Regions from separate parts of the Brevibacterium litoralis genome, predicted to be linked through region 3. Evidence: predicted binding sites of a transcription regulator. Region 3 holds the regulator's gene; each other region holds the start of a gene.
The links. Region 3 encodes LexA, which represses DNA repair genes until DNA is damaged. Its sites were predicted from a motif close to TCGAACANNTGTTCGA; they were not measured.

Region 1 (9,692 bases), on a different contig from region 3:
CCGTGGTCCCGGTGCCGCCGGGGGCCCGCCTCACCACTGTTCGTCGACGGTGAGCCCGGCCTCGAGCAACATGTCACGGTAGCACGCGGCGAGCTTGAGACTGTCGTGCGCCTTGGGCCGGCGTGAGGCAAGGGGCCTTGTCCACAGCCGAGCTCCGAACAGATCCTGCGTGACCCGTTCCAGGTCCGTCTCGCCGGCCGCGGCCGCCTCGTCGGCGAAGACGTGGTCGAAGGCGAGATCCGGGGCGTGCTGGTGCAGGCCGACGAGGTGGTCGGCGAGGCTCATCCCACGGGTCTCCCCCTCCGCGCCCGGCAGGTTGAGGGTGAGGGTGCGGATCCCCGTCGAGGTGACGATCGCCTCGGCGAGGTCGGGCACGAGCAGGTGGGGCATGACGGAGGTGTACCAGGAGCCGGGACCGAGGTTGAGCACCTCGGCGTCGCGGACGGCGTCGAGGGTCTCCTCGCGTGCCGGTGGATCCGCCGGCACGAGGCGCACGGCGTCGACGTGCCCGGGCGTGGCGGCCAGGCAGGACTGCCCCTCGACGACCTGCGCGGTGTCCGCGCCGTGCGGGCGCACGTCGCCCTCGATGGACAGGGGCAGGGACGACATGGGCAGCACCCGGCCGTGTGTGCGCAGCAGGCCACCCATGAGGTCGAGCCCGTCCACGTGGTCGCCGAGCTTCTGCCACAGGGCGGCGATGAGGAGGTTGCCGACCGCGTGGTCGTGGAGCGGACCGTCGGAGACGAACCGGTGCTGAATGACGTCGCGCCACGTCCGGCCCCACTCGCCGTCGTCGCACAGGGCCGCCAGGGCCATGCGCAGGTCACCGGGCGGCAGACCACCCATCTCCTCGCGCAAGCGGCCCGAGGAGCCACCGTCGTCGGCCACGGTGACGACGGCCGTGAGGTTCTCCGTGAGCAGGCGGAAGGCGCGCAGCGCGGTGTAGAGGCCGTGTCCACCACCGAAGGACACGATGCGCGGTCCCACGCCGTCGCGGGCCCGCCGGGGGCGGACGACGGGGAGTTCCTCGGTGCGGGGCCCGGTGGCGACCCGCGGTGCGGACGCCGGCATGTCACTCACGTCCGAGGTCCCGGTGGCGGACGTTGACGCGCGCGTGGATCCGGTCGGACAGGCGCCGGGCGATCTGTTCGGTGATCGCCACCGACCGGTGCTTGCCACCGGTGCACCCGATGGCGACGGTCGCGAAGGTCCGGTTCTCGTTCTGGTATCCCTCGACGACGACGTCGAGCGCACTCAGGTACCGGTCGACGAAGGTGAGCGCCCCGGGCTGTGAGAGCACGTAGTCGGCCACCTCGACGTCCTGGCCCGTGTGTCCGCGCAGATGGGGGATCCAGTAGGGGTTCGGCAGGAACCGGACGTCGACGACGTGGTCGGCGTCCATCGGGATCCCGTACTTGAATCCGAAGCTCATGACGGTGAGCCGCAGCGTGGGGCGGCCCTCCTCCCCGAAGGCCTCCCGGACCTCGGCGGAGAGCTGGTGGACGTTGAGGTCGGAGGTGTCGACGACGATGTCCGCCCGGTCCCGCAGGGCGCCGAGAGCCTGACGCTCGGCCGTGATCCCGTCGGTGAGCGTGCCGTCGCCCTGCAGGGGGTGCGGACGCCGGACCGACTCGAAGCGGCGGACGAGCACCTCGTCGCTCGCGTCGAGGAACAGCACCCGGATCCCGATCCCCTGGTCCTGGTAGTCGAGGAGGACCTTCTCCAGTTCGTTGAACATCGCCCGACCCCGCACGTCGGCGACGACGGCCACCTTGGGCAGTGAGCCCTCCGCGCGGGCCACGAGCTCGACGAGCGGCGGGATCATGGCCGGTGGCAGGTTGTCCACCACGTACCAGTCCATGTCCTCCAGGGCGTTCGCGGCCGTGGAGCGGCCGGCCCCGGACATCCCCGTCAACAGGAGGATCTCCAGGCCGGAGGTGTCGGTACCGTTCATGGGGTCGGGCCTTCCGGTCGAGGGGTGCGCGTCACACCCCTACGTTACCGGTCGCCAGGTGCGCGTGGATGCGGGCGGCCAGCGCCGGACCCACCCCGGAGACCTCCTGGAGGTCCTCGACGGAGGCGGCGCGCATCTTCTTCACCGAGCCGAAGTGGCGGAGGAGCGCCTTGCGCTTGGCCTCGCCGAGCCCGCTGATCTCGTCGAGCACGCTCGTGCGCATGGAGGCTCCGCGGCGCTTGCGGTGGTAGGAGATCGCGAAGCGGTGGGCCTCGTCGCGGATGCGCTGGAGCATGTAGAGACCCTCGGAGTTGCGTGGGAGGACGACGGGGAATTCGTCGTCGGGGACCCACACCTCCTCCAGACGTTTGGCCAGACCCACGACGGAGACGTCGCGGATGCCCAGGTCCTCCAGGGCCCGGACCGCGGCGTGGACCTGCGGGAGGGCGCCGTCGACGACGAGGAGCGAGGGCCGGTAGCCGAACCGTTCGTCCGGCTCCTCCGAGGCCAGCGACTCCAGATAGCGGGAGAACCTGCGGGAGACGACGTCGTACATGGAGGTCGTGTCGTCGCGGGCGGCGTCCCCGTGGACGGCGAAGTGCCTGTAGTCCTTCTTCTTCGGCAGCCCGTCCTCGAACACGACGAGGGACCCCACGACGTCCTGGCCCAGGGTGTGCGAGTTGTCGATGCACTCGATGCGCAGGGGCGCCTCGGGCAGGAACAGCGCCTCCTGGATCTCCTGGAGCGCCTGGGAGCGGGTGGTGAGGTCGGAGGCCCGGCGGGTCTTGTGGAGGACGAGGGCCTGCTCGGCGTTCTTCCGCACCGTCTCCATGACGGCCTTCTTCTCACCGCGCTCGGGCACGCGGACGGTGACCCGGGACCCGCGGAGGCCCGACAGCCAGTCGGTGACGGTGTCGAGGTCCTCCGGGAGCGCGTCGACGAGGATCTCCTTGGGCACCGCCTCCGGCTCGACCCCGGTGTACGCCTGCTTGAGGTAGTCGGCCACGAGCTCCGGGGTGCCGACGTCCTGCATGCGTTCGACGATCCACCCGCGTTCCCCGCGGATCCGGCCGCCCCGGACGTGGAACACCTGGACGGAGGCCTCCAACTCCTCGGAGACCATCGCGAAGACGTCCGCGTCGGCGCTCACCGAGAGGACGACGGCGGACTTGTCGAGGACCTTCTGCAGGGCCTGCAGCTCGTCCCGGACGCGGGCGGCGCGTTCGTAGTCGAGCTCGGCGGCCGCGGCCGCCATCTCCTCCTTGCGGGCGGAGATGAAGGTCCCGGTGTCGCCCGACATGAAGTCGACGATGTTCCGGGCCAACTGCTTGTGGGCTTGCGGGGAGATCTCGCCCACGCAGGGCGCGGCGCACTTGTCGATGTACCCGAGCAGGCAGGGCCGACCGCTGCGCTCGGCGCGGCGGAAAACGCCGGGGGCACAGGTGCGGATCGGGAAGGCCTTGAGGAGCAGGTCGAGCGACTCCTTGATCGCCCACACCTGCGCGAAGGGGCCGAAGTACTTGACGCCCGGCCGGCGCTTGCCGCGGGTGACGAAGGCGCGCGGGAACTCGTCCTTGATCGTCACGGCGAGATACGGGTACGACTTGTCGTCGCGGAACATCACGTTGAACCGCGGGTCGAACTCGTTGATCCACGTCCACTCCAGCTGGAGCGCCTCGACCTCGGTGTTCACGACGGTCCACTCGACCGAGGCGGCCGTGTGGACCATCGTGAAGGTCCGGGGGTGCAGGCCGGCGGGGTTGGCGAAGTACGAGTTCAGCCGGTTGCGCAGGTTCTTCGCCTTGCCGACGTAGATGACCCGCCGGTCCGCGTCCCGGAACTTGTAGACGCCCGGCTGCGTGGGGATCTCCCCCGTCGCCGGACGATAGGTGCTGGGATCCACTGCCGAGAACCCCCTCAGCGGCGGTCGAGCATGCGCGCCAGGAACTCACCGGTGTGGGAGCCCGCCACCGTGGCGACGTGCTCCGGCGTGCCGGTGGCGACGACCGTGCCGCCGCCGCGGCCGCCCTCCGGGCCCATGTCGATGATGTGGTCGGCACTCGCGATCACGTCGAGGTTGTGCTCGATGACGATCACGGTGTTGCCCTTCTCGACGAGGCTCTGGAGCACCGAGAGCAGCTTGCGGATGTCCTCGAAGTGCAGACCGGTGGTCGGCTCGTCGAGCACGTAGACGGTGCGCCCGCGGGTACGCTTCTGGAGTTCGGCCGCGAGCTTGACGCGCTGGGCCTCACCACCGGAGAGCGTGGTCGCCGGCTGGCCCAGACGGACGTAGCCCAGGCCCACCTCGACGAGGGTGCGCAGGTAACGGGCGATCGAGGGGACGGCCTCGAAGAACTCGGCCGCCTCGGCGATCGGCATGTCGAGGACGTCGGCGATGCTCTTGCCCTTGAAGTGTGCCTCGAGCGTCTCCCGGTTGTACCGGGCTCCCTCGCAGACCTCGCAGGGGACGTAGACGTCCGGCAGGAAGTTCATCTCGATCTTGATCGTGCCGTCGCCGTGGCAGTTCTCGCAGCGCCCGCCCTTGACGTTGAAGGAGAAGCGGCCGGGCTGGTAGCCGCGGATCCGGGCCACCTCCGTCTCGGCGAACAGCTGCCTGACCTTGTCGAACACCCCGGTGTACGTGGCCGGGTTGGACCGTGGGGTCCGGCCGATGGGCGACTGGTCGACGTGGATCACCTTGTCGAGCTGGTCGATGCCGGTGATCCGCTTGTGCCGCCCGGGCACCCGCTTGGCGCCGTTGAGCTCGTTCGCCATCCGGGTGTAGAGGATGTCGTTGACGAGGGTCGACTTGCCGGACCCGGAGACACCGGTGACGGCGGTGAGGACACCGAGCGGGAACTCGACGGTGACGTCCCGCAGGTTGTTCTCCCGCGCCCGTTCGACGGTGATGATCCGGTCGGGGTCGATCGCCCGGCGGGTGGCGGGGATCTCCAGGCGGCGCCGACCGGACAGATAGGCACCCGTGACGGAGTCCTCCGCCTCGGCGAGCCCGACGACGGGACCGGAGTAGATGACCTGTCCCCCGTGCTCACCGGCCCCGGGACCGATGTCGACGATCCAGTCGGCCGCCTCGATCGTCTCCTCGTCGTGCTCGACGACGATGAGCGTGTTGCCCAGGTCCTTGAGGCGGGTGAGCGTCTCGATGAGGCGTCGGTTGTCCCGCTGGTGCAGGCCGATGGACGGCTCGTCGAGGACGTAGAGCACGCCGACGAGACCGGAACCGATCTGGGTGGCCAGGCGGATGCGCTGCGCCTCGCCGCCGGACAAGGTGCCGGCGGTCCGCGACAGGCTCAGGTACTCCAGGCCGACGTCGAGGAGGAAGGTGAGGCGCGCGGTGATCTCCTTCATCACCTGGGCGGCCACCTGCCGGTCCCGGGAGTCCAGCTGCAGCCCGGAGAGGAACTCGAGGGCCTGGTCGAGCGCGAGGTCGCTCACCTCCGCGATCGACTTCCCGCCCACGAGGACGCTCAGCACCTCCGGCTTGAGGCGGGCACCCTTGCAGGTCGCACAGGGCACCTGACGCATGTAGGACTCGTAGCGCTCCTTCGAGCTCTCCGACTCCGTCTCGCCGTGCTTGCGGAGGATGTACTGGTAGACGCCCTCGAAACCGGTCGCGTAGACGCGTTCGCGGCCGAACCGGTTCTTATACTTCACCTCGACCTTGTAGTCCTTGCCCTCGAGGATCGCCTTGCGCTGCGAGGGGGCGAGGTCCGACCAGGGCGTCTTCAGGTCGAACCCGAGCTCGTCGCCGAGGCCCTTGAGGAGACGGTTGAAGTACTTGGCGGTCGTCTTGCCGGTCGACCAGGGCGCGATCGCTCCCGCACCGAGGCTCAGGTCCTCGTCGGGGACGACGAGGGATTCGTCGACCTGGAGGCGCGAGCCGATGCCGTCGCAGTCGGGGCAGGCGCCGAAGGGGGAGTTGAAGGAGAAGGTGCGCGGTTCGATCTCGTCGATCGCGAGCGGGTGGTCGTTCGGGCAGGACATGTGCTCGGAGAAGGTCCGGGTGGTCCCCTCGTCGACGAGCTCGACGTCCAGCCGCCCCTCGGCGATCGCCAGTCCGGTCTCCACCGAGTCCGCCAGGCGCTGCCGCATGCCGTCACGGACGACCAGGCGGTCGACGACGACGGAGATGTCGTGCTTGTACTGCTTCTTGAGCGTCGGCGGCTCGCTCAGCTGGATCTGTTCCCCGTCGACGACCGCGCGGGCGAAGCCCTTGGCCTGGAGGTCGGCGAAGAGATCCGCGAACTCGCCCTTGCGCTGCCGCACAACGGGGGCGAGGACGAGGAACCGTGTGCGCTCGGGCAGTTCGAGCAGCTGGTCGACGATCTGCTGCGGCGTCTGCCGGGTGATCGGCTCGTGGCAGACCGGGCAGTGCGGCTTGCCCACACGCGCCCACAGCAGACGCATGAAGTCGTGGACCTCGGTGATCGTGCCGACGGTCGAGCGCGGGTTCCGGGAGGTCGACTTCTGGTCGATCGACACCGCCGGGGACAGCCCCTCGATGATGTCGACGTCCGGCTTGTCCACCTGGCCGAGGAACATCCGCGCATAGGACGACAACGACTCGACGTAGCGCCGCTGGCCCTCGGCGAAGATCGTGTCGAAGGCGAGCGAGGACTTGCCGGAGCCGGACAGGCCGGTGAACACGACGAGCGAGTCCCGCGGGATCCGGATGTCGACGTTCTTGAGGTTGTGCGCCCGCGCACCCTGCACGTAGATGGTGTCGAGGTGGGACACCCCACCCGCGAGAGAGGTGGGCTGTTCCGGCTCGGGGCTGGTGGAGAGGATCGCTTCCGAAGTCACGGACCCACTCTAAACCCGGCACCGGTCGTAATGGAACATTCCTTCGAATCCGTGATCCCCGTCATGCTCCCCCGCACCCGAGGCGCCCTGCACGGGGTACGAGAACTGCAAGGCGCCTCGGCGGCGTCAGGAGAGCGGGCCGACGTCGAGGAGCTCGACGACGACCTCCTCGGCCTCGTCGCTCGCGGCGAGGTCGACGCGGGCGGTGATGGCCCAGTCGTGGTCGCCGCGGGGGTCGACGAGCACCTGGCGGACCTCCCAGGAGTCCTGGCCGCGGGTGATCTGGACGAAGCGGTCACTGCGGGCGTCGGTGTCGATACCGATCCCGCCCTCGTCGCCGTACTCGTCGTAGAAGTCCTCGATCGCGTCCTCCCAGGCCCGCTCGTCCCAGCCGGCCTCGGAGTCGAGCTCCCCGAGGGTCCGGTAGTCGGCGCGTTCGGCCAGCAGCACACGGTGGAACAGGGCGTTGCGGACGAGGCGGGTGAAGCGTGCGGTGTCGGCGCTCAGGCGGTCGTCGGCCGGGGCGAAGGCGAGTTCCTCCGCACCGTCCTCGGACGGGTCGCGCAGGGCCTGCCACTCCTCCATGAGGCTGGAGTCGACGCGGGCGATGAGGTCGCCGAGCCAGTGCCGGATCTCGTCGATCCGGTCGTCGGACTCGTCGGCGGGGATCGTCTGGACGAGCATCCGGTAGACGTCCATGAGGTACCGCAGCAGGCCTCCCTCGACGCGGGCGAGGCCGTAGTAGGCGACGAACTGGGAGAAATTCATGGCCTGTTCGACCATGTCGCGGACGATCGACTTCGGTTCGAGGCCGATCTCCTTGACCCACGGGGCGCCCTGGGCGTAGGCCTCGAAGGCCTCCTCGAGGATCTCGGCGTTCGGCTGCGGATAGGTGAGTTCGTCGAGGATCTCCATCCGCTCCGCGTACTCGACGCCGTCGGCCTTGAGGCGGCCCAGCTCGTCGCGCTTGATCCGGTCGAGCTGGCCCTTGAGGATCGCGAACTGCACCTGGGTGGTGGACTCCAGGACGCTCACGACGTCGAGGGCGTAGGTCTCGGACTTCGGGTCGAAGAGGTCGAGCGCGGCCAGCGCGAAGGGCGAGAGCGGCTGGTTGAGGGCGAAGTTCGGGCCCAGGTCATCGACCGGGCGGTAGCCGACGGTCCCGTCGGAGTACTCGACCCGTTCGATCACCTCGGCCTGCAGGAGCGTGCGCCCCACCCGCAGCGCCTTGAGGTAGAGGTCGAGCTTGGCGGCACGGGTCTCGTGGGTGCGGTCGATGAAGTCCCGGACCGTGTGGACGCCGGCGCGGGGGCGGGAGAGCAGGTTGATGAGCGTCGAGTGGGTGATGCGCATCCGGGAGTTCAGTTCCTCCGGCTGACCGTTCACCAGGTTGTCGAATGTCTTCTCCGACCACCCGACGAATCCCGCGGGCGGCTGGCTCTTCTTCACCTTCTTGCGCTTCTTCGGGTCGTCGCCGGCCTTCGCCAGGGCCTTGCTGTGCTCGATCTCGTGTTCGGGGGCCTGCGCGACGACGTAACCCACCGAGTCGAACCCGGCCCGGCCCGCACGTCCGGCGATCTGCAGGAACTCACGGACGCTCAGGCGGCGCATGCGGCGGCCGTCGAACTTGGTGAGGCCGGTGAGGAGCACGGTGCGGATCGGCACGTTGATGCCCACACCCAGGGTGTCGGTGCCGGACACGACCTTGAGCAGACCCTTGCCGGCCAGCTGCTCGACCAGCCGCCGGTACTTGGGCAGCATGCCGGCGTGGTGGACGCCGATGCCGTGGTCGAGCAGGCGCTTGAGGACGACGCCGAAACCCTTGCCGAACCGGAACTTGCCGATCTCCGCGGCGATCGCGTCGCGTTCCTCGCGGGTCGTGAGCCCGGTGCTCACGATGGAGCCGGCGAGTTCGATCGCCTGGCGCTGGGCGAAGGAGACGACGTAGACCGGCGCCTTGTCCTCGCGCACGAGCTTGAGCAGCTCCTCCTGGAGGGGCTCCTCCGACCAGCGGAACTCCAGCGGGACCGGGCGGGCCGCACCCGTGATCTCCTCGGTCGGGCGACCGGTCACGTCCGTGAGGCTCTGCCGGATCCCGCTCGTGTCGCCGAGCGTGGCGGACATGAGGACGAACTGGGCCTGCGGCATCTCCAGCAGCGGGACCTGCCAGGCCCAACCGCGCTGCGGGTCGGCGAAGTAGTGGAACTCGTCCATGACGACCATGCCGACGTCGAGCATGCCGCCGGAGCGCAGGGCCTGGTTGGCGAGGATCTCCGCGGTGGCGCAGATGATCGGGGCGTCCGCGTTCACGGAACTGTCACCGGTCACCATGCCCACCTGGTCGGCACCGAAGGCCTCCGAGAGCTGGAAGAACTTCTCGCTCACGAGCGCCTTGATCGGGGCGGTGTAGAAGGCGCGCCGGCCGGTGCACACCGCAGCGTAGAGCGCGGCGAGGGCCACCATCGACTTCCCCGACCCGGTGGGTGTCGCGACGATCGTGTTGTCCCCGGTGAGGATCGAGAGGATCGAGTCCTCCTGGGCCGGGTAGAGCTCGATGCCCAGGTCCGTGCAGTACTCCTCGAAGCTCGACCACAGGGTGTCGGTGTCCGCGAACTCTTCGGGGATCAGGTGGAGACGGGGCACGGAGGGCCTTTCGTTCGTGTTCGGTGGCGCGGGCGGGGACGGCGGGCGGTTAGTCTCGGGACCGGACCCGGTCCAGTCTCTCAGATGCCGACCGGTCGCACGTGCACACCCCGACACAGGAGGAGTCCCCATGGCCACGTTCGCCGTCATCTACCACTACGGCCCCGACACCGACCACCGCATGTCGGTTCGCCCAGCCCACCGCGAGTGGGAGGCCGGCATCCACGAGCAGGGGATCCTGCTCGCCGGCGGACCTCTCGACGGCGAGGCG
Region 2 (9,692 bases), on a different contig from region 3:
GGTCACCGGCCTCGGCGATGTTGATGATGGAGAGGAACTCCGCGGACTGGCCGGAGGCGAGCAGGAGTGCCTGGACGCCACCCTCGAGGGAGGCGATGCGCTTCTCGACCGTCTCGACCGTCGGGTTGCCGATGCGCGTGTAGATGGGTCCGAGGTCGGCGAGCGCGAACCGGTTCGCGGCGGTCTCGGCGTCGTCGAAGACGAAGGAGGTCGTCTGGTAGATCGGCAGGGCGCGGGCTCCGGTGGCGGAGTCGGGCTCCTGCCCGGCGTGGACCTGGCGGGTCTCGAAGGACTGCTGCGGCTGCGACATCGGGAGGCTCCTGGGTGCGACGGTGACGGGTGCCCCTCACGCTAGGACGCGGGGGCGAGCGCCGGGCACGGTCCGTCATGTGACCGTCACAGTCGCGTCACAAACGTCATGTTCTCCCGGAAAGGGAAGGTGCGAGGTGTGTGGCGGCGGCTGGGAGGGTAGGGCGCCTCGGCGTCACCGGAAGTTGCGGGAGCCGACGGGCACCTGCACGTCGAGGGGCACGAGCTTGTGGGCGTAGAGACTCACGACGGAACCCGTCCTCCGGCCGGCTCCGTCTGCGCCGCCGACGCCGTTCCCCTCGTCCGAGCGCTGCAGCTGGCCGGTGACGACGAGGGTGTTGCGGGTGAGCGAGACGGACCGGAACCGCTTCATGAGCCCGGGCGTGCACACGACGTTGAGCATGCCGAACTCGTCCTCGATGTTCATGAAGGTGATCCCGCTGGCCGTGGCCGGGCGCTGGCGGTGGGTGACGATCCCGGCGACGGTGATCCGTTTGCCGTCCTCGGTCGCCTGCGCGTCGGCGGTCGACAGGTAGCCGCGGGCCCGCAGTGATTCCCGCAGCTGTTCGGTCGGGTAGCCGTCGACGGTGAGCCCGGTGGAAAACAGTTCCGCGAGGGTCACGTCGAAGTCGTCCATGAGCGGCAGGGCCGGTGCGGAACTCACCGGCGAGGTGCCCGGCAGCGTGTCCGGCCCCGCCCCGGACAGGGACCCGGCGATCCACAGTGCCTGCCGCCGATCGAGCCCGAAGCACTCGAAGGCCCCCGCCGTCGCGAGTCCTTCGAGGACGGTGACCTCGACGCCGGTGCGGTGGGCGAGGTCCTCGACGCACGTGAACGGGCCACCCTCCTCGCGGGCGGCGACGATCGTCTTCGCCGCCTCCTCCCCCACGTGGCGCACCGATTCCAGTCCGATCCGGATCGCCAGTCCCCCGGTGGAGTCGGCGTCCGGCTCGAGGTCGGCGAGCACCTGCGAGGCGTTCACGTCGACGGGCCGGATGCCCACCCCGTGCCGCCGGGCGTCGGTGACGAGCGACTGCGGCGAGTAGAACCCCATGGGCTGCGAGCGCAGCAGTCCCGCGGTGAAGGCCGCGTGGTGGTAGCGCTTGAACCAGGCGGAGTCGTGGACGAGGTTCGCGAAGCTGATCGCGTGGCTCTCGGGGAACCCGTAGTCGGCGAAGGCGGCGATCTTCTCGAAGATCACCTCGGCGGTGGCGGGCTCCACGTCGCGTTCGGCGCACCCGCCCAGGAACCGGTCGCGCAACTGCGCCATCCGGCGGGCCGAGCGGCGCGAGCCCATGGCGCGGCGCAGTTCGTCCGCATCCGCCCCGCTGAACCCGGCGACGTCGATCGCCATCTGCATGAGCTGCTCCTGGAACAGCGGCACGCCGAGCGTCTTGCCCAGCGACTTCTCCAGCAGCGGGTGCAGGTACTCGACGGGTTCCTTCCCCTGCCGCCGGTTCAGGTAGGGGTGCACGGAACCGCCCTGGATCGGCCCCGGCCGGATGAGCGCGACCTGCACCGCGAGGTCGTAGAACTCCCGCGGGGCCAGCCGGGGCAGGGTCGCCAACTGCGCGCGCGACTCCACCTGGAAGATCCCGATCGCGTCCGCCCGGCACAGCATGTCGTAGACCTCCGGGTCGTCCTTGGGCAGCGCCGCCCGGTCGATCCGCTCCCCCGTGTGCCGCTCGATCAGGTCGACCATCTCGTGCAGCGCGCCGAGCATACCGAGCCCGAGCAGGTCGAACTTCACGAGGTCCATCGCCGCACAGTCGTCCTTGTCCCACTGCACGACGGTCCGCTTCTCCATCGTCGCCGGTTCGATCGGCACCACCTGCCCGATCGGCCGGTCCGCGAGGATCATCCCGCCGGAATGGATCCCCAGGTGGCGCGGGGTGTTCAGGAGGTCCTGTGCGACCCGCAGGACGGGTGCCGGGACGGGCGTGGGGCCACCCTCACCCGATCCCCGACGCAACCGGTCCGACCGTGCCCGGTCCGCGGACGAGGCGCCCTGGTCCGCGGGCGCCTCGGGAGCGGAGGTTTCCTCGAGCTCCGGGAGGGTTGACCAGCGGTGGAGGTGCTTGGAGAAGGCGTCCTGCTGGCCGGGGGCGTAGCCGAGGGCCGCGGCGGCGTCGCGGACGGCGGACTTCGCGCGGTAGGTGATGACGTTGGCGACCTGGGCGGCGCGGTCGCGGCCGTAGTGCTCGTAGACGTACTGGATGACCGGTTCACGGCGGGCGGACTCGATGTCGATGTCGATGTCCGGGTAGCCGGCGCGGTCCGGGGAGAGGAAGCGTTCGAAGAGCATGTCCTGCTCGACGGCGTCGACGGCGGTGATGCCGAGGACGTAGCAGACGGCGGAGTTCGCGGCGGACCCGCGGCCCTGGCAGAAGATGTCGTGTTCGCGGCAGTAGCGGGCGATGTCGTACACGATGAGGAAGTAGCCGCAGAAACCCATCGAGACGATCGTCGCCATCTCCTTGTCGATGACCTCCCAGGCGTGGGGGTTCGCCTCGCGGGTGCCGTAGCGGTGGAGGGCTCCGGCCGTGACGAGGTCCCACAGGTGCTGCTCCTCGGTGACGCCCGCGGGCATCGGTGCGGTGGGGAGTCCGGCGCGGGCGGCGCGGAGGCCGAAGGCGCACTCGGCGGCGATGTGCCCGGCGTTCGCGATCGCCGTGTACCCCGCCTCGCCGAGGAAGGCGAAGCGGCGGAGCATCTCGTCGACGGAGTGGATGCGGTTGGTCGCGGCCGGGGGCAGCCAGCCGGCCACCTCGTCGAGGGACTTCCGCGACCGGACGGCCGCACGGACCTGGGCGTTGCGGTAGCGGGCGCGGGTCGCGTAGTGGACGGCGTTCGTCGCGACGGCCGGGACCCCGTGGGCGGCGGCGAGATCGGCGTACAGGCGCAGGCGTTCGTCGTCGGTGGGCAGGCCCTGGTGGGTGAGTTCGACGGCCAGGTTGTCGGCGCCGAACAGGTCGATCGCGGACGCGAGAGAGGCGGCTGCGGAGGTGGGGTCCGGGGTGGTGGGTGTGGAGGAGGTGGGTGTGCCCGAGGGTAGGGCGCCTCGGGAGCGGGTGGGTGTGGTTCCTCGTGTGCGCGCACCGGGCGCGGCCGCGCCGGGTGTGAGGGTGAAGAGGCCCTTGCGGCAGCCGGTGAGGATGCGCCAGTCGCCGTGTTCACGGGTGAGGGCGGCGAGTTCCTCGAGGTCGAAGACCGGGCGGTTCTTCTCCCCGCGCATGTTCGCCTCGGTGATCGCCTCCGACAGGCGCCGGTAGCCCGCGACTCCGCGGGCCAGCACGAGGACGTGGAGTGCCTGCGGGTCGACCTGGCCGGGGATCTTCTCGGTGAGGCCGACGGAGAGTTCGGCGCCGAAGACGGTGGGGAGGTCCGCCTCGGCGGCGGCGTGGGCGAACCGGACGGCGCCGTACAGGCCGTTGTGATCGGTGAGGCCGAGCCCGTCCAGCCCCGAGCGGGTGGCCGCCTCGACGAGCTCCTCCGGTTCCGAGGCGCCGTCGAGGAAGCTGAAGTCCGAGTGCACGTGCAGCTCCGCCCAGGGCGGGGTGGCGCGGGTCGGGGATGTGGAGGTGTGGCCCGGGTTTCGCGGAGTGGGTGCGGGAGTGCTCGCCGTGTCGGGGGTGGTGGGTGCGCTCGGGTGGTCAGTGGGTGAGTTCCGGTGGTCGGTGGGTGAGTTCCGGTGGTCGGCCGGGTTCCCGTCATGCTTCCGGGCCGACGCCGTGTCGGCGTAGCGGTCGCGCCGGGCCCAGGCGGGTGCGTCGGAGCCGTTCGCCTCCGGGTCGGTGGGCGGGTGGTCCGGAGTCGGGTGGTCTGGTGCGGGAACCGGATCGTCGACGTCCTCCGGGAGTTCGGGTGAGTCCGCATACCGGCTGCGACGGTCGGAAGCACCGGGCCCCACGGAGACGGGTGCGGGAGCGGGCCCCGGCGTGGGTCCCGGTGTGGGAGCAGGTGCGGCCGGCGTGGCGGGGTCGTCCTCCGCATGTCGTTGGTTTGACCAAGGAGTATTCGGGGTGCCACTCCCCCGGGTGCTCTCTCCTCTGACCTCCTCGGCGTTCGACTCACCGTGGACCCGGTCAGCAGCACCGCGCTCCCCTTCAGCACTCCGCTCGGCGAGGAACGCGCGCAGTGCCTTCTTGTCGCCGCTGAGCAGTGAGAGTTTCTGCGCGAGCTCCGCCCAGGGTGTGCGCGGGTTGTTGAATCCCATGTCTCCTCGTCCTCCCTGCCTGTGCTCGTCACCTGCCTGCGCGAACCGTCCGTGCCCGCGATTCGACCGTGCGCAGATTGGCGTCGTGCGGGGTCTGAAACGCCGATCTCCGCACACTCGATTTCAAGGTCCCGCCCAGCGATCGCCCCTCACTCGTACCGCCCGACGAGGTACCACTCCCCTTCCTCCTTGCACAGCAGGAAGGCGTGGCCGTCCTCCGTGACGACCTGGATCCGCACGCGGTACTGCGCCACCGCCTCGTCCCACCAGCCGGATTCGACCGGCCAGCTGCCGGACCAGGCCGTGACCCGCGCGGAGAACCGTGGCCGCCCACCGCTCGCCGGTGCCCGCAACAGAGCCGGTGCCGCATCGAGTCCCGCCGGACGCGCGACGACCGACACCCCCTGGGCGTCGAGCAGGTCCACCGGGGTGCGTTCGACGAGCGTCGGCCGGGGCGCAGGGATGTCCCCGGGCCACGGCGCCCCGGGATCCCGCACCGCCCGAGGCGCCTGCTGCCACGGCGTCCACAGTGCGGTCTCGTCGGGGTCGCGCCCACCCTGGAGCGAGGGGACGAGCACCGTCTCCGCGCCGTAGAGCCCCTGGATCCTCTCGAGCGTGTGCGCGATCCGCCCCGGCCGTTGGTCGAACAGGCTCTCCTGCGTCCGCAGCGGCGCGACGAGCTCCGCCGCGACGAGCGTGATGAGCGCGATCCCGTCCTCCGCGGGTTCACCGGGATCGGCGCCGTCACCCTCCAGAAGGCTCCCCTGCCCGGGGACCTGTGGTGGCCGGCCCGAACGTCCGGGACCCCCGCCGACGGGGGCAGGACCCCCGGCCTCCGGGGAACGCCCCGCTCCCGGTGCACCGCCCCGCCCCCGCGCCGGACGCAACCATCCCTCCGACTGCCAGCGCAGGCGGTCGGCGACGGCGGTCTCGCTCATCTCCTCGATCCGCCACGTACGGGTCTGCTCCTCGCCGGTGGTCGACAGCAGGCCGATGCTCACGTGTGTGCACACCAGCCCGTCCGCGCGCACACCCCGGAACAGGTCCCCGGCGAGCGACCGCGCGTGGAAGGACAGCACGTCGCTCCGGCCGGTGGGCGGGTCCACGGCGACCTCGACGCGGTGCTCGCGTGCCCGCACGTGATCGACGGGGATCCGGTCCTCGTGTCCCGCGGCCAGTCGGTGTGCCCGCGTGCCGACCTCGCCGAACCGCCCGGACACCTCGGACTCCGGCAGAGCGGCGAGGGTCCCGAGCGTCCGCAATCCCAACCTCTCGAGCAGCGGCACGAGCTCGCCGAAGGACACCGGGTCGACCTCCTCGAGCACGGTCGACGGCAAGGGCGCGAGGAACTCCGCCGTCGCCCCCGGTGGCACCCGTGTGGCCGTCCGCGAGGCGAGCAACGCACCGAATCCCGTGTCCGCGACGCCGGGGAAGAACTCCCAGCCCGTCGCGTCGGTGAGACCGGTGAGGAGGTGTTCGGTGGCGGCCGCCTCGTCCGCGTGGGTGTGCTGCAGGGACGTGACGGGCATGCTCACGACACCCGGCTCCACCAGGGAGAACCGCGCGACGAGGGATTCGAGCACCCCGATCCCCTCGGCGAACACCCGGTGGTCCCGATCGGTGTCCTGCGACAGGACCTGCAGGTCGGGGCAGCGCAGCTGGGCGGCCCGCTTGTTGAGCCCGATCCCCACGCCGGCGGCGCGCGCGGGACCGTTGCACGCGCGGATCCGCCCCGCCCGCAGGATCGCCACCGGCGCGAGGGGATCGAGCCCGAGCGCCCGCACCGCGGCGACCGTCGGCCAGTCCGGCACGGCGAGGACGAGCGTGCGCGTCATGGTCGCACCCCCGCCGCGGTCTCCTCGGTGGGCACGGTCTCCTCGGTGGGCACGGTCTCCTCGGTGGGCACTGCCGCGCCGGATGCGGTCGCGGTCGGCGCCGCCCCGGTGAGTGCCGTGATCGTGGCGACGGGCGCCTCGTGAGCGGTACCGCCGGTCGGTCCCTCCGCTCCCGAGGTGCCCTCCCCTCGAGCATCCGCCGTACCCTCCTCCGCCGGGCCGTCGCCCGGGAGATCCGCGCCGGTGGGGTCTCCATCGGCCTGGTCCTCGTCCGAGTCGGGCAGCACGCCCGTTCGCCCACCTTCCGGGATCGGCAGCGCGATCACCTGTGATTCCGCTCCTTTTCGTTCCGGTTCCGTGCGTGGAATGGCCGGGGTTCCACCCTCTGTACGGTCGTCCCCTGCCTGCCCGTCCGTGTCGGGGAGTGGCAGGGGGACGACGTCCGCCGATGCACCGGAGCCCTCCTCCGGAGCGGCAGGAGAGGAGTGGGTGGGGACGGGGCGGAGGACGCCGGGAGAGCGACGTCCGGGCAGGGAGTGGTCCGGTTGCGTCGGGGCAATGGTCAGGGCGCCTCGGGAGCGGGTGAGGGACTCGACGCGGCCCGAAGGGCCCGGCAGGAGCAGTGTGTGGGAGCCCGTGCGGGAGCCGTGGACGGCGACGCGGCAGCCGGAGAGGCGCCCGTGGCCGGCCTGCGCGCCGTCCCAGCCGAGGGCGGTGGTCGAGAGCTGTTCGGTGCTGCCGGCGAAGGGGTCGAGCGAGACGAGCGTGGCGCGGCGTTCCCGCACCTTGGCGGCCAGGCGGCTGCGTTCGGTGGGGGTCGTGCGGTAGCGCGGGCGGACGAGGAGGACGTCGAAGGACTCGACGAGGACGGAGGTGACGCGCAGCCATTCGCGGTCGGGGGTCGCGACGGACACGAAACGGTCGAGGTCGACACCGAAGTCCGCGATCGAGGCGGACGACAGCGCTCCGAGGCCGACGGTGCAGACCCAGCGGTCCTCGTGGGTGAGGGCCGCGACCGAGGCGAGAGCGAGGGACACCGCATGGTCCCCCGTGACCTGCAGGATCTCCCCGCGTGGGAGCCCGCCCCGGGAGTAGACGGGGCGCAGGGGCGCGTCCACGGGGTGGGGCGCGATCCCGGAGGCCAGTTCACTGGCCGTCCGGACACCCGTGAGGTGGGTGAGCTGCTGCAGGGCGTCGACTGACATGCACCCATTATCGAACTGGTGTTCGAAAGTGGCAAGTGTGCAGGTGGCAGGGTGTGCGCCTGTCGCATTCGGCGTCATCCGGCAGGAAAGGTCGAAACTTTTTCGAACACGAGTCTTGTGTGCCCATATGCATATGGCTAAGCTGGGCGTACTTCCCCACGCAGGCGCGGTCGAACACGACGGAGTGTTCGACACGGTTCGAATTCTGTTCGAACACTGTTCGACACGGTCGCCGGCACTGTCCGAACAACGGCGTTCGAACAGCACGTGACACGTCGAACCCGACACGGCGCTCCACGGGAAGGAGGTGACAGGCACATGGCACGACACGAAGGCTCGACCACCGGGACGACCGCAGGCACAGGAGCAGGAGCCGGTACGGGACGACGCACGGACGAGGCGAACCCCGGGCTCGAGGACGCGCAATTCCCCACCCTCCTCACCGACCACGACGAGGACCTCATCACACGCAGGCTCCCGGAACTGACCACCGCACTCGACCACATCCGGACCCTCACCGAGGACATCACGAGCGGACACCGTCCCCTCGACCCCGATACCGCCACCGCCGGACTCGCAGGCCTCGAACAGCTCACCCGCCGAGCCCAGGCCCTCACCCGTGATCTGACCGCCGTCCTCCTCCACGAGGACGTCCCGGCCCACACCGGCGCCAAGAACACCCGCGACCTGCTCACCTCGAAACTCAAACTCTCCGGCTGGGAAGCCGGCCGCCTGCTGAAGAACGCCGACGCCCACGGACACCGCCGCACCCTCACCGGTCAACGCCTCGCACCCCGCCGACCCGAGGTCGCCTCCGCCCTCGCGGCAGGCACCATCTCCAGCGCCCAGGCCGAGGAGATCACCCGCACCCTCGATGCGATCCCGCCTGCCGTCGAAACCGTCCACGGACCGGCCCTCGAACACCTCCTCGTCACCCAGGCACCCGGACTACGCGTCACCGACATCCGCACCGCCGGCGCCCACGCCCTGGCCTACCTCGACCCCGACGGCAGCGCACCCGACGAGACGGAACCGACCGAACCCTACGGACTCGTCCTCACCCGACAGAAGAACGGTGACTGGCGACTCAAGGCCTACCTCGACGACATCACCGGCGCCCTCCTCGACGCCGAACTCACCGCACGAGAAGTGGAAGGCACACCGACTGAAGACGCCGAGACTCGGGACTTCACCGACCCGCTCCCGCCGACCGGCCTCCACCCCGACGGGACACCCACGGACGTCCGCACCCCCATCGACCTGCGGTACCGGCAGCGGAAGAACCTCGACCGCCTCCGGCACATCCTCCGCACCCACGCCGGGAACCGGCAGGCAGCCGGAGCCGCGATCGGCCTCGTCATCACCACCGACCGGACCACGATCGAACGGCAGAAAGGCCTGGCGACCACCGGATCCGGTGACACCGTCCGGCTGGAACACCTCCTGGCATCCGACTCCCCGTGGGTCGACACGCTGCGGATCGACGAGGTCCGCACCGACACCCGCACCCGCACATCGAGTCTCGTCACCGCCGGCCGGTTCGCGACCGACACGATGGTCCGGGCTCTCACCGCCCGGGACCAGGGATGTTCCTTCCCCGACTGCTCGAGTCCTCCCTCGGCGTGCGATTCACACCACATCATCCCGTGGGTGAAGGGCGGACCGACCGACCACTGGAACCTCACCCAGGCCTGCGGGTATCACCACCACCATCACGAGCGCCTCGGATGGGAAGCCGTCATGCTCCCGACAGGGATCGTCGCGTGGCGGCCCCCGGAATCCCAGGACCCGCTCCGACGACCCGTCATCCACGCGAAATACCGGACCCGACACCTCATCGCGCAGCGACTGGCGGCCGGGACAACAGACAGGGCTCCGGCCGGACCCGCAGGCGGACCGACAGGAGGGGACTCGCCGGGAACGAGCCCGATGGGTGAGCGGAGTCCAGGAGCCCTCCCGGACAGTGGACGTACTCTCTCCGAGGGACAGGCGAGCGAGGGACAGGCGAGCCTGCCTCTCGACGGGACCGGTGTGCCCACACCCGTCCCGGGCCACTCCCCCGGCGACCGAGCCAAGATCGCCGACCAACTCGCCTTCCAGAAACGCCGCCGCCAAGCACGCGAAGCC
Region 3 (9,692 bases):
TAGTGGGCGGCGTCGATCCGCTCCTCGCTGCGGACCATGAGCAGGACCTCGTGCTTGCCGGCGATCGTCGAGATCGCGGCGGCCGCGGCATTGCCCGCGGCGATGTCGGTGCCCTCCTGGACGACGGCCGAGAACTGTCCGAGGGGGACGACGACACCCGGGATGTCCGACAGGACGCAGGCGGCGGCCAGCTGCTGCGGGACCCCGAACGGGGTGACGATGACGGTGCGGCTCACAGGGCTCCCTTGGTGCTCGGAATGTCGGTGATGCGCGGGTCGGGTTCGACGGCCTGCCGCACGGCGCGCGCGAAGGCCTTGAACTCCGCCTCGGCGATGTGGTGCGGGTCGCGACCGGCCACGCAGGTGAGGTGCACGGTGAACCCGGCGTGGAAGGTCAGTGACTCCAGCGAGTGACTCACCATCGACCCCGTGAAGTGCCCACCGATGAGGTGGAACTCGAAGCCCGTGGGCTCCCCGGTGTGGACGAAGTAGGGCCTCCCGGAGACGTCGACGACACAGGAGGCCAGGGCTTCGTCGAGCGGCACGCTCGCATTGCCGTAGCGGCGGATCCCGGCCTTGTCCCCGAGCGCCTCCCGCAGGCACTGCCCGATGACGATGGCGGTGTCCTCGACGGTGTGGTGGACGTCGATGTGCAGATCCCCCGTCGCCTTCACACGCAGGTCGACGAGGGAATGCTTGGAGAACGCGGTGAGCATGTGGTCGTAGAAGCCCACACCCGTGTCGACCTCCGACTTCCCGGTCCCGTCGAGGTCGAGGGCGACCTCGATCGACGATTCGGAGGTTCTCCGGGAGGCGTGCGCCGTGCGCGGGCCCTCGAAGGGGGTCACGGTCGGAGTGGAGGTCATGCGGACTCCTCGGCGGTCTCGGAGGTGGTGAGGTGGGTGGGGTCTGCCGCGAGGAGCGCGGCGCAGGCGTCGAGGAACGCCGTGGTCTCGTCGGCCGTCCCGGCGTTGACGCGCAGGTGGCCGGGGATCCCGATGTCCCGGACGAGGACGCCGCGGTCGAGCAGACCCTGCCAGAACGCGCTCGGGTCGGTGAGGCCACCGAAGAGCAGGAAGTTCGAGTCACTCGGGACGACGTCGAGACCGAGGTCCGCGAGACCCGCTGACATCCGGTCGCGTTGGCGGATGAGTTCCTCGACGTTCGCGAGCAGAGAGTCCGCGTGGTCCAGCGCAGCACCCGCGGCGGCCTGGGTGAGTGCCGAGAGGTGATAGGGCAGCCGGACGAGCCGCAGTGCGTCGATGAGGGCCGGATCGGCCACCGCGTAGCCCAGTCGCACACCGGCGAAGGCGAAGGCCTTCGACATCGTCCGGGAGACGACCAGACGTGGATTGTCCGGCAGCAGGGTCAGCGCGGAGACGTACCCGGGCCGGGCGAACTCCGCATAGGCCTCGTCGACGACGACGATCCCCTCGGTCTCGGCGAGCACCGCCCGGACGACGTCGAGGTCCAGGCCGGTACCCGTCGGGTTGTTCGGCGTGCAGAGGAACACGACCTCGGGTCGGTGCGCGCGCACCGCGGCGACGGCCGCGTCCGCCGTGAGGGTGAAGTCCGCGGCACGCTCGGCGGTGATCCACTCCGCCCCCGTCGAGGTGGTGATGAGGGAGTGCATCGAGTAACTGGGAACGAACCCGAGTGCGCGGCGTCCGGGGCCCCCGAAGGCCTGCACGATGTGGGAGAGGACCTCGTTCGACCCGTTCGCCGCCCAGATACCCGCCGGGTCGACCGGTGCGTGTGCGACCGGCTGCCCGCTCGCGGCGTCACGGCCACCCTGACGGGTGAGGACACCGTCGAGGTAGCGGGCCAGCCGCGCCCGCAGGGCGGTGAACTCGCGGTCCGGGTACCGATTGAGGTGTGGGAGCTCCGCCTGCAGCGCATGGTCCATGGCCTGTACGACGTCCGCCGGGACGTCGAAGGCGTTCTCATTCACGTTGAGCCGGACGGGGATGTCGAGCTGGGGAGCGCCGTACGGGGTCTGGCCGCGCAGGTCCGCGCGGAGGGGGAGGTCCTCGAGGTTCGTCACGACCGGGATTCTACCGGGGAGGTCCGCACGCGGCGGCACCGGGACCCCTCACCGAACCGGTCGACCCGATCGGCGGGGTCCGACCGATCAGTGGGATGGGACCGCGAGCTCCTGGCCCGGGTGGACGATCTGCGAGGACAGTCCGTTGAGTTCGACGATGGCGAGGACGACGTCCCGGACGTCACGGTCACCCGCGGCCTCCCGGGCGACCGTCCACAGGGAGTCACCCTGTTCGACGACCACGGTGTCGAAGGCCCCGACCTCCGCGGAACCGGAGGCCGCGGCGTCCGGGCGCAGCCCGAGGACCGCAGCGAGGACAACGCCGACGAACACCGCCGCGAGGAGCAGGGTGCGGGCCAGACGGAGGAACCGCCGGCCCCGTGGGGTCCAGCGGACGGCCGCGCGTTCCCGTGCGGGATGGGTGCGCAGACCGTGCGAGGTGGCGAACGAAGCCAGCGGGGAAGCGGTGAGAGAGCTCATGTTCGTACTCCTGCGTGTCGTGGGCCGCGCGACCGACGGGATGCCCCGTCGCCGGCGGTGCCTGCCGTGTTCGAACGTCAGTTCCGAACACGTGTTCTATTGAACCGGACATTAGAACAGATGTCCACCCACCTCGAACAGATGTGCGAAGATGGATTCGAACGAGCTGATCGTCCGGACGTGGCACACCCTTCCAGGAGCCTCGGACACACTTCTTGCGACCGGTCACTTTCAGCACCATTCGGGCACTACACCGACTACCGGCAGGTGGAGACATGAGCACGAAGAAGACGGAGTCCCCCGACCCGCAGGAGAGCCCGCGCCCGCGCGGGCGCCCCCGCAACGACAGCGTGGAGAACGAGGTCCGACGGTTCCGCGACGAGCACGGTCAGATCCTCGAGTTCCCGGAGGGCTCCGCGGCCGCCGGGGACACCCGCCTGACCCCGCGGCAGCGCCTCGTCCTCGAGACGATCGAGCAGGCCGTCTACGAGAACGGGTACCCGCCGAGCATGCGGGAGATCGGCAAGGCCGCCGGGCTGGCCTCCCTGTCCTCGGTCGCCCACCAGCTCTCGCAGCTCGAGCGTCTGGGCTACGTCCGCCGCGACCCCAAACGCCCCCGGGCCATCGAGATCGTGAACCCGGCCGAGGAGCAGCCACCGGCGACCGAGGCGACCGTGAGCCACCTCCCGGCCCACTCCCCCGTGGCGGAGTCCGACAACGCCCAGGTCCCGCTCGTCGGGCGGATCGCCGCCGGTGGTCCGATCACCGCGGAGCAGAACACGGAGGACGTCTTCACCCTCCCCCGGCAGATCGTCGGCCAGGGTGACCTCTTCACCCTCAAGGTCGTCGGCGACTCGATGATCGACGCGGCCATCTGCGACGGCGACTGGGTGGTCGTCCGCAAGCAGCAGGACGCGGACAACGGTCAGATCGTCGCCGCGCTCCTCGACCACGAGGCGACGGTGAAGACCCTCAAGCGCACCGGCGGCAAGCAGTGGCTGCTGCCCCAGAACGCGGACTACGAGCCCATCGACGGCGACCACGCCCAGATCATGGGCATCGTCACGGCGGTCATCCGCTCGGTCTGAGCTCCTCCCACCCCTGCCGTCCACGCACGAGGCGCGGTCCCCTCCGGGACCGCGCCTCGTGCGTCTTTCCACGCCCGTCTCCCGCCCGTGCGCAGGCCCGGGCCGACGGGACCGACCCTTCGACCGTCCCTCAGCCCTCGGCCAGCCGTCCGAGGGCCTGGCGGACCGCACCACCGTTCTCCGTGAGCCACATGGGCGGGAGCGAACGCAGCAGGAAGCCCGCATAGCCGGCGGTCCGCATCCGGGAGTCGAGCACCGCGACGACACCGCGGTCGTCGACACTGCGAATCAGGCGGCCTGCGCCCTGCGCGAGACGCAGAGCGGCATGCGTCGCACTCACGCTGATGAAGCCGTTGGCCCCGTTCTTGTGCGCCTGATGGGTCCGCGCGGTCACGAGCGGGTCGTCGGGGCGTGGGAACGGGATCCGGTCGATGACGACGAGGCGGGACGTCCGGCCGGGCACGTCCACGCCCTGCCACAGGGACATCGTCCCGAACAAGCAGGTGCGGTCGTCGGCGGCGAACTGGCTCACGAGCGACCCGAGGGTGTCCTCACCCTGGAGGAGGATGGGCAGATCGGTACGTTCCCGCATCTCCTCGGCGGCGCGCTGGGCGCCGGCCCGGGAGGAGAACAGCCCCAGTGCACCACCGGCGGAGGCCTCCAGCAGTTCCTGCAACTCGTCGAGCGCGTCGTCGCCCAGTCCGCTGCGGCCGGGCCGACGCAGGTGGGAGGCGACGTAGAGGATCCCCTGCTTCTCGTAGGCGAAGGGCGACCCGACGTCGATGGAGTCGTAGCGGGGCGCCTCGGGACCGGCGAGGCCCATGGAGGCCGCCACGGGTTCGAAGGACCCGCCGAGGGCCAGCGTCGCGGAGGTCGCGACGACGGTCGCCTCCTCGAAGATCCCGCTGCGCATGGTGCCCGCCACCGACAGGGGCGCGACGACGAGGGACACGGTCTCCCGGTCCCGGAAGTTCGACCGGGACACCCAAGAGACGTCGTTGCCGGCGCGTTCGGTGATCCGGTCAGCCAGGTCGAGGATCTCCTGCAGGCGGGCGCGGGCCATCTGACGGCCGGCGTCCGGGGCCTTCGAGTCCTGGTCGGCCCCGGAGTCGGCGAAGATCTGCTTCGCCGCGTCGCGGATCGCGACGACGGCGTCGGCCAGGTCGTCCGGCCAGTGGGTGATGAGGCCGTCCTCGGCGTTCGCCAGGGCCTTGCCGAGGGCGGAGGCCGCGGTGTCCAACATCCCGACGACGGTGTCCTGCACCGTCGTGTGCTTACGGGCCGAGGAGGCCGCCGCCTCGAGCATCGCCACCGTGATCGCCCCGGACAGCGCATTCGTCACGCGGTCGCGCAGTTCGTGTGCCTCGTCGACGACGACGGCCGAGTGCTCGGGCAGGACGGAGTTCTCCCCGAAGGCGTCGATGGCCAACAGTGCGTGGTTGGTGACGACGACGTCCGCCTCGGCGGCCCGTGCCCGGGCGAGTTCCGACCAGCACTCCTCGACGAGCGGGCACTTCTGGCCCAGGCAGTCGAAGGCGTTGACCGACACCTGCGACCACGCGCGGTCGCTCACGCCGGGGGTGAGGTCGTCACGGTCGCCGGTCTCGGTCGACGCGTCCCAGGACCGGATGCGGCGGATCTCCTCCTCCAGACGGGTCATCGCCGCCGGGGAGTCCGGACCGCGGCCGGCACCACCGCCACCCACCCGGTCCCCGGCCGTGTCCGCGCCGAGGTCGAAGAGCATCCCGGCACCCTCGTCCGGGTACCCGCCGTCCATCTTGTACTTGCACAGGTAGTTGCGCCGGCCCTTGAGGACCGCCGCCTTCGGCTTGCGCGGTAGCTCCGCCCCGACGGCCTTGACGAGCCTGGGCAGATCACGGTCGACGATCTGCGCCTGGAGCGCGAGTGTCGCCGTCGACACGACGACCCGGTTCCCCGTCCGCACCGAGTGCTCGACCGCGGGGACCAGGTACGCGAGCGACTTACCGGTGCCCGTCCCCGCCTGCACGAGCAGATGCGTGCGGGAGTCGAGGGCGCTCGTGACCGCCTCGGCCATCCGCTGCTGTCCCTCGCGCGGACTGCCGCCGAGCGCGGCGACGGCCCCGGCGAGCAGCTGCTCGGTCGGGCTCACTCCCCCGTCCCCGTCGCCGAGGTGCCCCGTCCTCCGGTGCCCGTCGCGGGGTCCGCGGCCGGACCGGCCCCGTCCACGACCGCGTCCCCGACGACCATGTCCGGACGCAGGAAGTCACGCAGCGCGTCGAGCAGGTCACCGTCGACGCGGGCCTGGAGAGCGGTCCCGGAGTCGAGGTACTCCTCGTGGAGGACGGTGCCCTCGTCGTGGATCCGGGAGACGAGTGATCCGCGGTCGTAGGGCACGAGCGCGGTGATCTCGTGTTCCGGGACCGGGAGCAGGGCGTCGAGGGTGCGGCGCAGGTCGTCCATCCCGTCGCCGGTCGCCGCGGACACGGCCACGGAGTCCGGCAGTTCCCGCAGCAGCCGCGCGAGCGCCACCGGCTCGGCGATGTCCGCCTTGTTGAGGACGACGAGCTCCGGGATGTCGGAGGTGTCGACGTCGGCGAGCACCTCGCGGACCGCCCGGACCTGACCGAGAGGATCGGGGTGGGCGGCGTCGACGACGTGGAGGATGACGTCGGACTCGGCGGCCTCCTCCAGCGTCGACCGGAAGGCCTCGACGAGCTGATGGGGCAGGTTGCGGACGAATCCGACGGTGTCGGTGAACGTGAAGTCCCTCCCGTCGGCCGTGACCGCCTGGCGGACCGTCGGGTCGAGGGTCGCGAAGAGGGCGTTCTGCACCATGACACCGGCGTCGGTGAGCCGGTTGAGCAGGGACGACTTGCCGGCGTTCGTGTACCCGACGATCGCCACAGAGGGCACCCGGTTGCGCGTCCGGTTGGCCCGCTTGGTCGCCCGCGCCGGCTTCATCTGCTTGATCTCGCGGCGCAGCTTGGCCATCCGTTCACGGATCCGGCGCCGGTCGAGCTCCATCTTCGTCTCACCGGGACCACGCGAGCCGATGCCCGCACCGGCGGCCACCCGGCCACCGGCCTGCCGGGACATGCTCTCGCCCCAGCCACGCAGGCGCGGGAGCAGGTACTCCATCTGGGCGAGCTCGACCTGGGCCTTGCCCTCCCGGCTCTTGGCGTGCTGGGCGAAGATGTCGAGGATGAGGGCCACCCGGTCGATGACCTTGACCTTGACGACGTCCTCCAGGGCACGGCGCTGGGAGGGGACGAGCTCCGTGTCCGCGACGACGGTGTCCGCACCGACGGCGGCGACGACGTCGGCGAGTTCCCGGGCCTTGCCCGAGCCCAGGTAGGTGCTCGGATCGGGGTGGTCGCGGCGCTGGAAGAGGCCGTCGAGCACCTCCGCGCCGGAGGTCTCCGCGAGGGCGGCGAGTTCCCGCAGCGAGGTCTCCGCCTCCGCCGCGTCGGTGGAGTAGACACCGATGAGGACGACCTTCTCCAGCCGGAGGGAGCGGTACTCGACCTCCGTGATGTCCTCGAGCTCCGTGGAGAGTCCGCCGACGCGGCGCAGCGCCTGGCGTTCGAGGAGGTCGATCTGGGAGTCGTCCTGGTGGACCAGACGGTCGTCGGTGAGGGCCGTACCGCTGCGCGAGAGCACACGGTCGATCATGGCGCGGGAGCGGTCTTCGCTCGCTTCGGTCACGTACGCTTCTTCCTGTCGTTCACGAGGGTGCTCCATTCTCTCACGAAGTCCGGGTGCCCCATAGGATGGGGACCGTGACGGACCACTACTTCTCCCGGACGACGCAGGCGGCGGACAAGCCGCGGACCATCGGCATCCACCTGGCCGGTCGCCAGGTGGACGTCACGACGAACGCCGGGACCTTCTCCCCCACCCGTCTCGACATCGGCACGAAGGTGCTCCTCGACGCCGTGCCCGCCCCGCCCGCCGGGGACCTGCTCGATCTGGGCTGCGGCTGGGGTCCGATCTCCCTCCACGCGGCGCTCACGGCCCGCGAGGCCGGGACCGACACCCGGGTGTGGGCCCTCGACGTGAACGAACGCGCACTCGGGCTCACCCACACCAATGCCGAGGCGCTCGGGGTCGGTGACCTGGTCCGCCCGGTGTACGCCGAGGAGATCCCCACCGACCAGCGCTTCGACGCGATCTGGTCGAACCCGCCGATCCGCGTGGGCAAGGACGTCCTCCACGATCTCCTGCGCACCTGGTTGCCGCGACTGCGCCCCGGCGGCGAGGCGTGGATGGTCGTCGCCAAGAAGCTCGGCGCCGATTCCCTGCTGACCTGGACGGCCGACATGCTCGGTGAGGGCTACACCTGCCGCAAGGAAGCGAGCTCCAAGGGGTTCCGGATCCTCGTGGTCCGCAAGGAAGCCTGAAGCACCTCAGGCCGTGAGGTCCTCATCGAGCGTGATCTCGCCGACGAGGACCGCGGGGCCGGCGAGGGCCACCCGGTCGCCGTCGATCTCGATCCGCACGGTGCCGCCGGGCTGTTCCACGTACCAGGTGTCGGGCCCGGTGGGTCCGGCCCAGTGCTGGGCCGCGATCGCGGTCGCGCACGCCCCGGTGCCGCAGGCGAAGGTCTCCCCGACGCCGCGTTCGTGGACCCGCATGCGCACGTGTCCGGCACCGGCGTCGATCCCGGCTCGGCTCGCGGCGGTGTCGGCCCCGACGACGATGTACTCGACGTTCGTGCCGTTCCCGGGCACCGGATCGACCCGTGGGACCGTGGTGAGTTCGGCCGCGCCCAGTTCGTCCTCACCGGCCAGCGCGACGACGGTGTGGGGATTGCCCATGTCGACGCTCAGGGCCGGCCGGGCGACGGGGATTCCACGGGTCTCGACGGTGGAGTCGAACCCTTCCGGGTGCGGCAGTGGGAACCCCCAGCGGCCCATGTCGACGCGGTACCAGGGTGCGGGGGACCCGAAGGGGTCGGCCACGAGTGTCACCGTCTTCGTGCCACCCCGGGTGCCGACCCGGATCGGGGTCGCGATGTCGGTCACCCGGCCGGTCCGCACGAGGTAATGGGCGAAGGCCCGCACCCCGTTGCCGCACATCTCCGCGATCGACCCGTCGGCGTTCCGGTAGTCCATGAACCACTCGGCCCCGTCCGCGGCGGCGACCGTCGCCTCGGGGATCCCGGCGACCGCAGAACGCACGACCCGGATGAGTCCGTCGGCACCGATCCCGGCCCGGCGGTCGGTGAGACGGCGCACCGCCGCAGGCCCGATCCGCATGTCCCCGGCGTCGTCGGCCACGAGCACGAAGTCGTTCTGCGTGCCGTGGGCCTTCGTCACCACGGTGCCCGCCACGAGGTCCGGGGTCGCGGGCGTGCCTGCCTCTGCGGTCATGGTGTCTCCTCCCCGGCCGTCTGCCGGTGGTCGGTGCTGTATCAGTGGTCGGTGCGGTTCCGGTGGTCGTCGTCGTGCGTCCCGTCCTGGGTGAATGCATCCGCCGTCCGGAAGATTCCCGTGGCGTCCGCCAGCAGCGTATTGCCCGGCGCGTCCACCCGTCCGGCCGGCAACCAGTGGATCCTGTCGTCCCGCCGGAACCAGGTCTCCTGCCGCTTGGCGAACTGCCGGGTGCGCACGATGCTCCGGTCGATCGCGTCCTCCGGGGTCATACGCCCGTCCAGGTGGTCGAGGATCTCCGCGTACCCGATCGCCTTCCGGGCGGTCGTGCCCTCCAGGAGGCCGCGCCCGAGGAGGGCCCTCACCTCGTCGACCCAGCCGGCCTCCCACATCCGTCCGACCCGCTCGGCGATCCGGGCGTGGAGCGTGGGCCTGTCCTGGGCGAGTCCGATCTGCACGGTCGGCGTCCAGTACTCGTAGCGCGGCAGGTGCGCCGAGAAGGGTTCGCCCGTGAGTTCGACGACCTCCAGGGCACGGACCACCCGTCGGGAGTCCCCCGGTTCGATCTTCGCCGCCGCCGCCGGATCGACCTGTCGCAGACGCGCGTGGAGCATCCGGCTGCCCTGCTCATCCGCCTCGGCCTCCAAGCGCGCACGGACCGCCGGGTCGGTCCCGGGGAACCCCATGTGGTCGGTGGCCGCCCGCACGTAGAGGCCGGACCCGCCGA

Region 1: a site for LexA is predicted at 6,810-6,825, ahead of uvrA (excinuclease ABC subunit UvrA). Genes of this name have one in related genera too.
Region 2: a site for LexA is predicted at 7,576-7,591, ahead of imuA' (DnaE2-dependent mutagenesis accessory factor ImuA'). Genes of this name have one in related genera too.

What each region holds. Positions count from the first base shown of each region.
Region 1 covers NZ_JBDIUY010000020.1:4,950-14,641, forward strand. The annotation lists gene AAD496_RS06900 (gluconeogenesis factor YvcK family protein) at 31-1,071, opposite strand; gene rapZ (RNase adapter RapZ) at 1,073-1,954, opposite strand; gene uvrC (excinuclease ABC subunit UvrC) at 1,986-3,857, opposite strand; gene uvrA (excinuclease ABC subunit UvrA) at 3,872-6,778, opposite strand; gene AAD496_RS06920 (DEAD/DEAH box helicase) at 6,905-9,421, opposite strand; gene AAD496_RS06925 (YciI family protein) at 9,552-9,692, shown strand, end outside.
Region 2 covers NZ_JBDIUY010000019.1:37,747-47,438, forward strand. The annotation lists gene AAD496_RS06455 (bifunctional o-acetylhomoserine/o-acetylserine sulfhydrylase) at 1-310, opposite strand, end outside; gene AAD496_RS06460 (error-prone DNA polymerase) at 485-4,525, opposite strand; gene AAD496_RS06465 (Y-family DNA polymerase) at 4,675-6,360, opposite strand; gene imuA' (DnaE2-dependent mutagenesis accessory factor ImuA') at 6,357-7,565, opposite strand; gene AAD496_RS06475 (HNH endonuclease signature motif containing protein) at 7,884-9,692, shown strand, end outside.
Region 3 covers NZ_JBDIUY010000015.1:81,713-91,404, reverse strand. The annotation lists gene AAD496_RS05625 (hypothetical protein) at 1-236, opposite strand, end outside; gene hisB (imidazoleglycerol-phosphate dehydratase HisB) at 233-865, opposite strand; gene AAD496_RS05615 (histidinol-phosphate transaminase) at 862-2,043, opposite strand; gene AAD496_RS05610 (LysM peptidoglycan-binding domain-containing protein) at 2,131-2,523, opposite strand; gene lexA (transcriptional repressor LexA) at 2,799-3,611, shown strand; gene AAD496_RS05600 (ATP-dependent DNA helicase) at 3,742-5,742, opposite strand; gene hflX (GTPase HflX) at 5,739-7,334, opposite strand; gene AAD496_RS05590 (class I SAM-dependent methyltransferase) at 7,364-7,993, shown strand; gene dapF (diaminopimelate epimerase) at 8,000-8,965, opposite strand; gene miaA (tRNA (adenosine(37)-N6)-dimethylallyltransferase MiaA) at 9,007-9,692, opposite strand, start outside.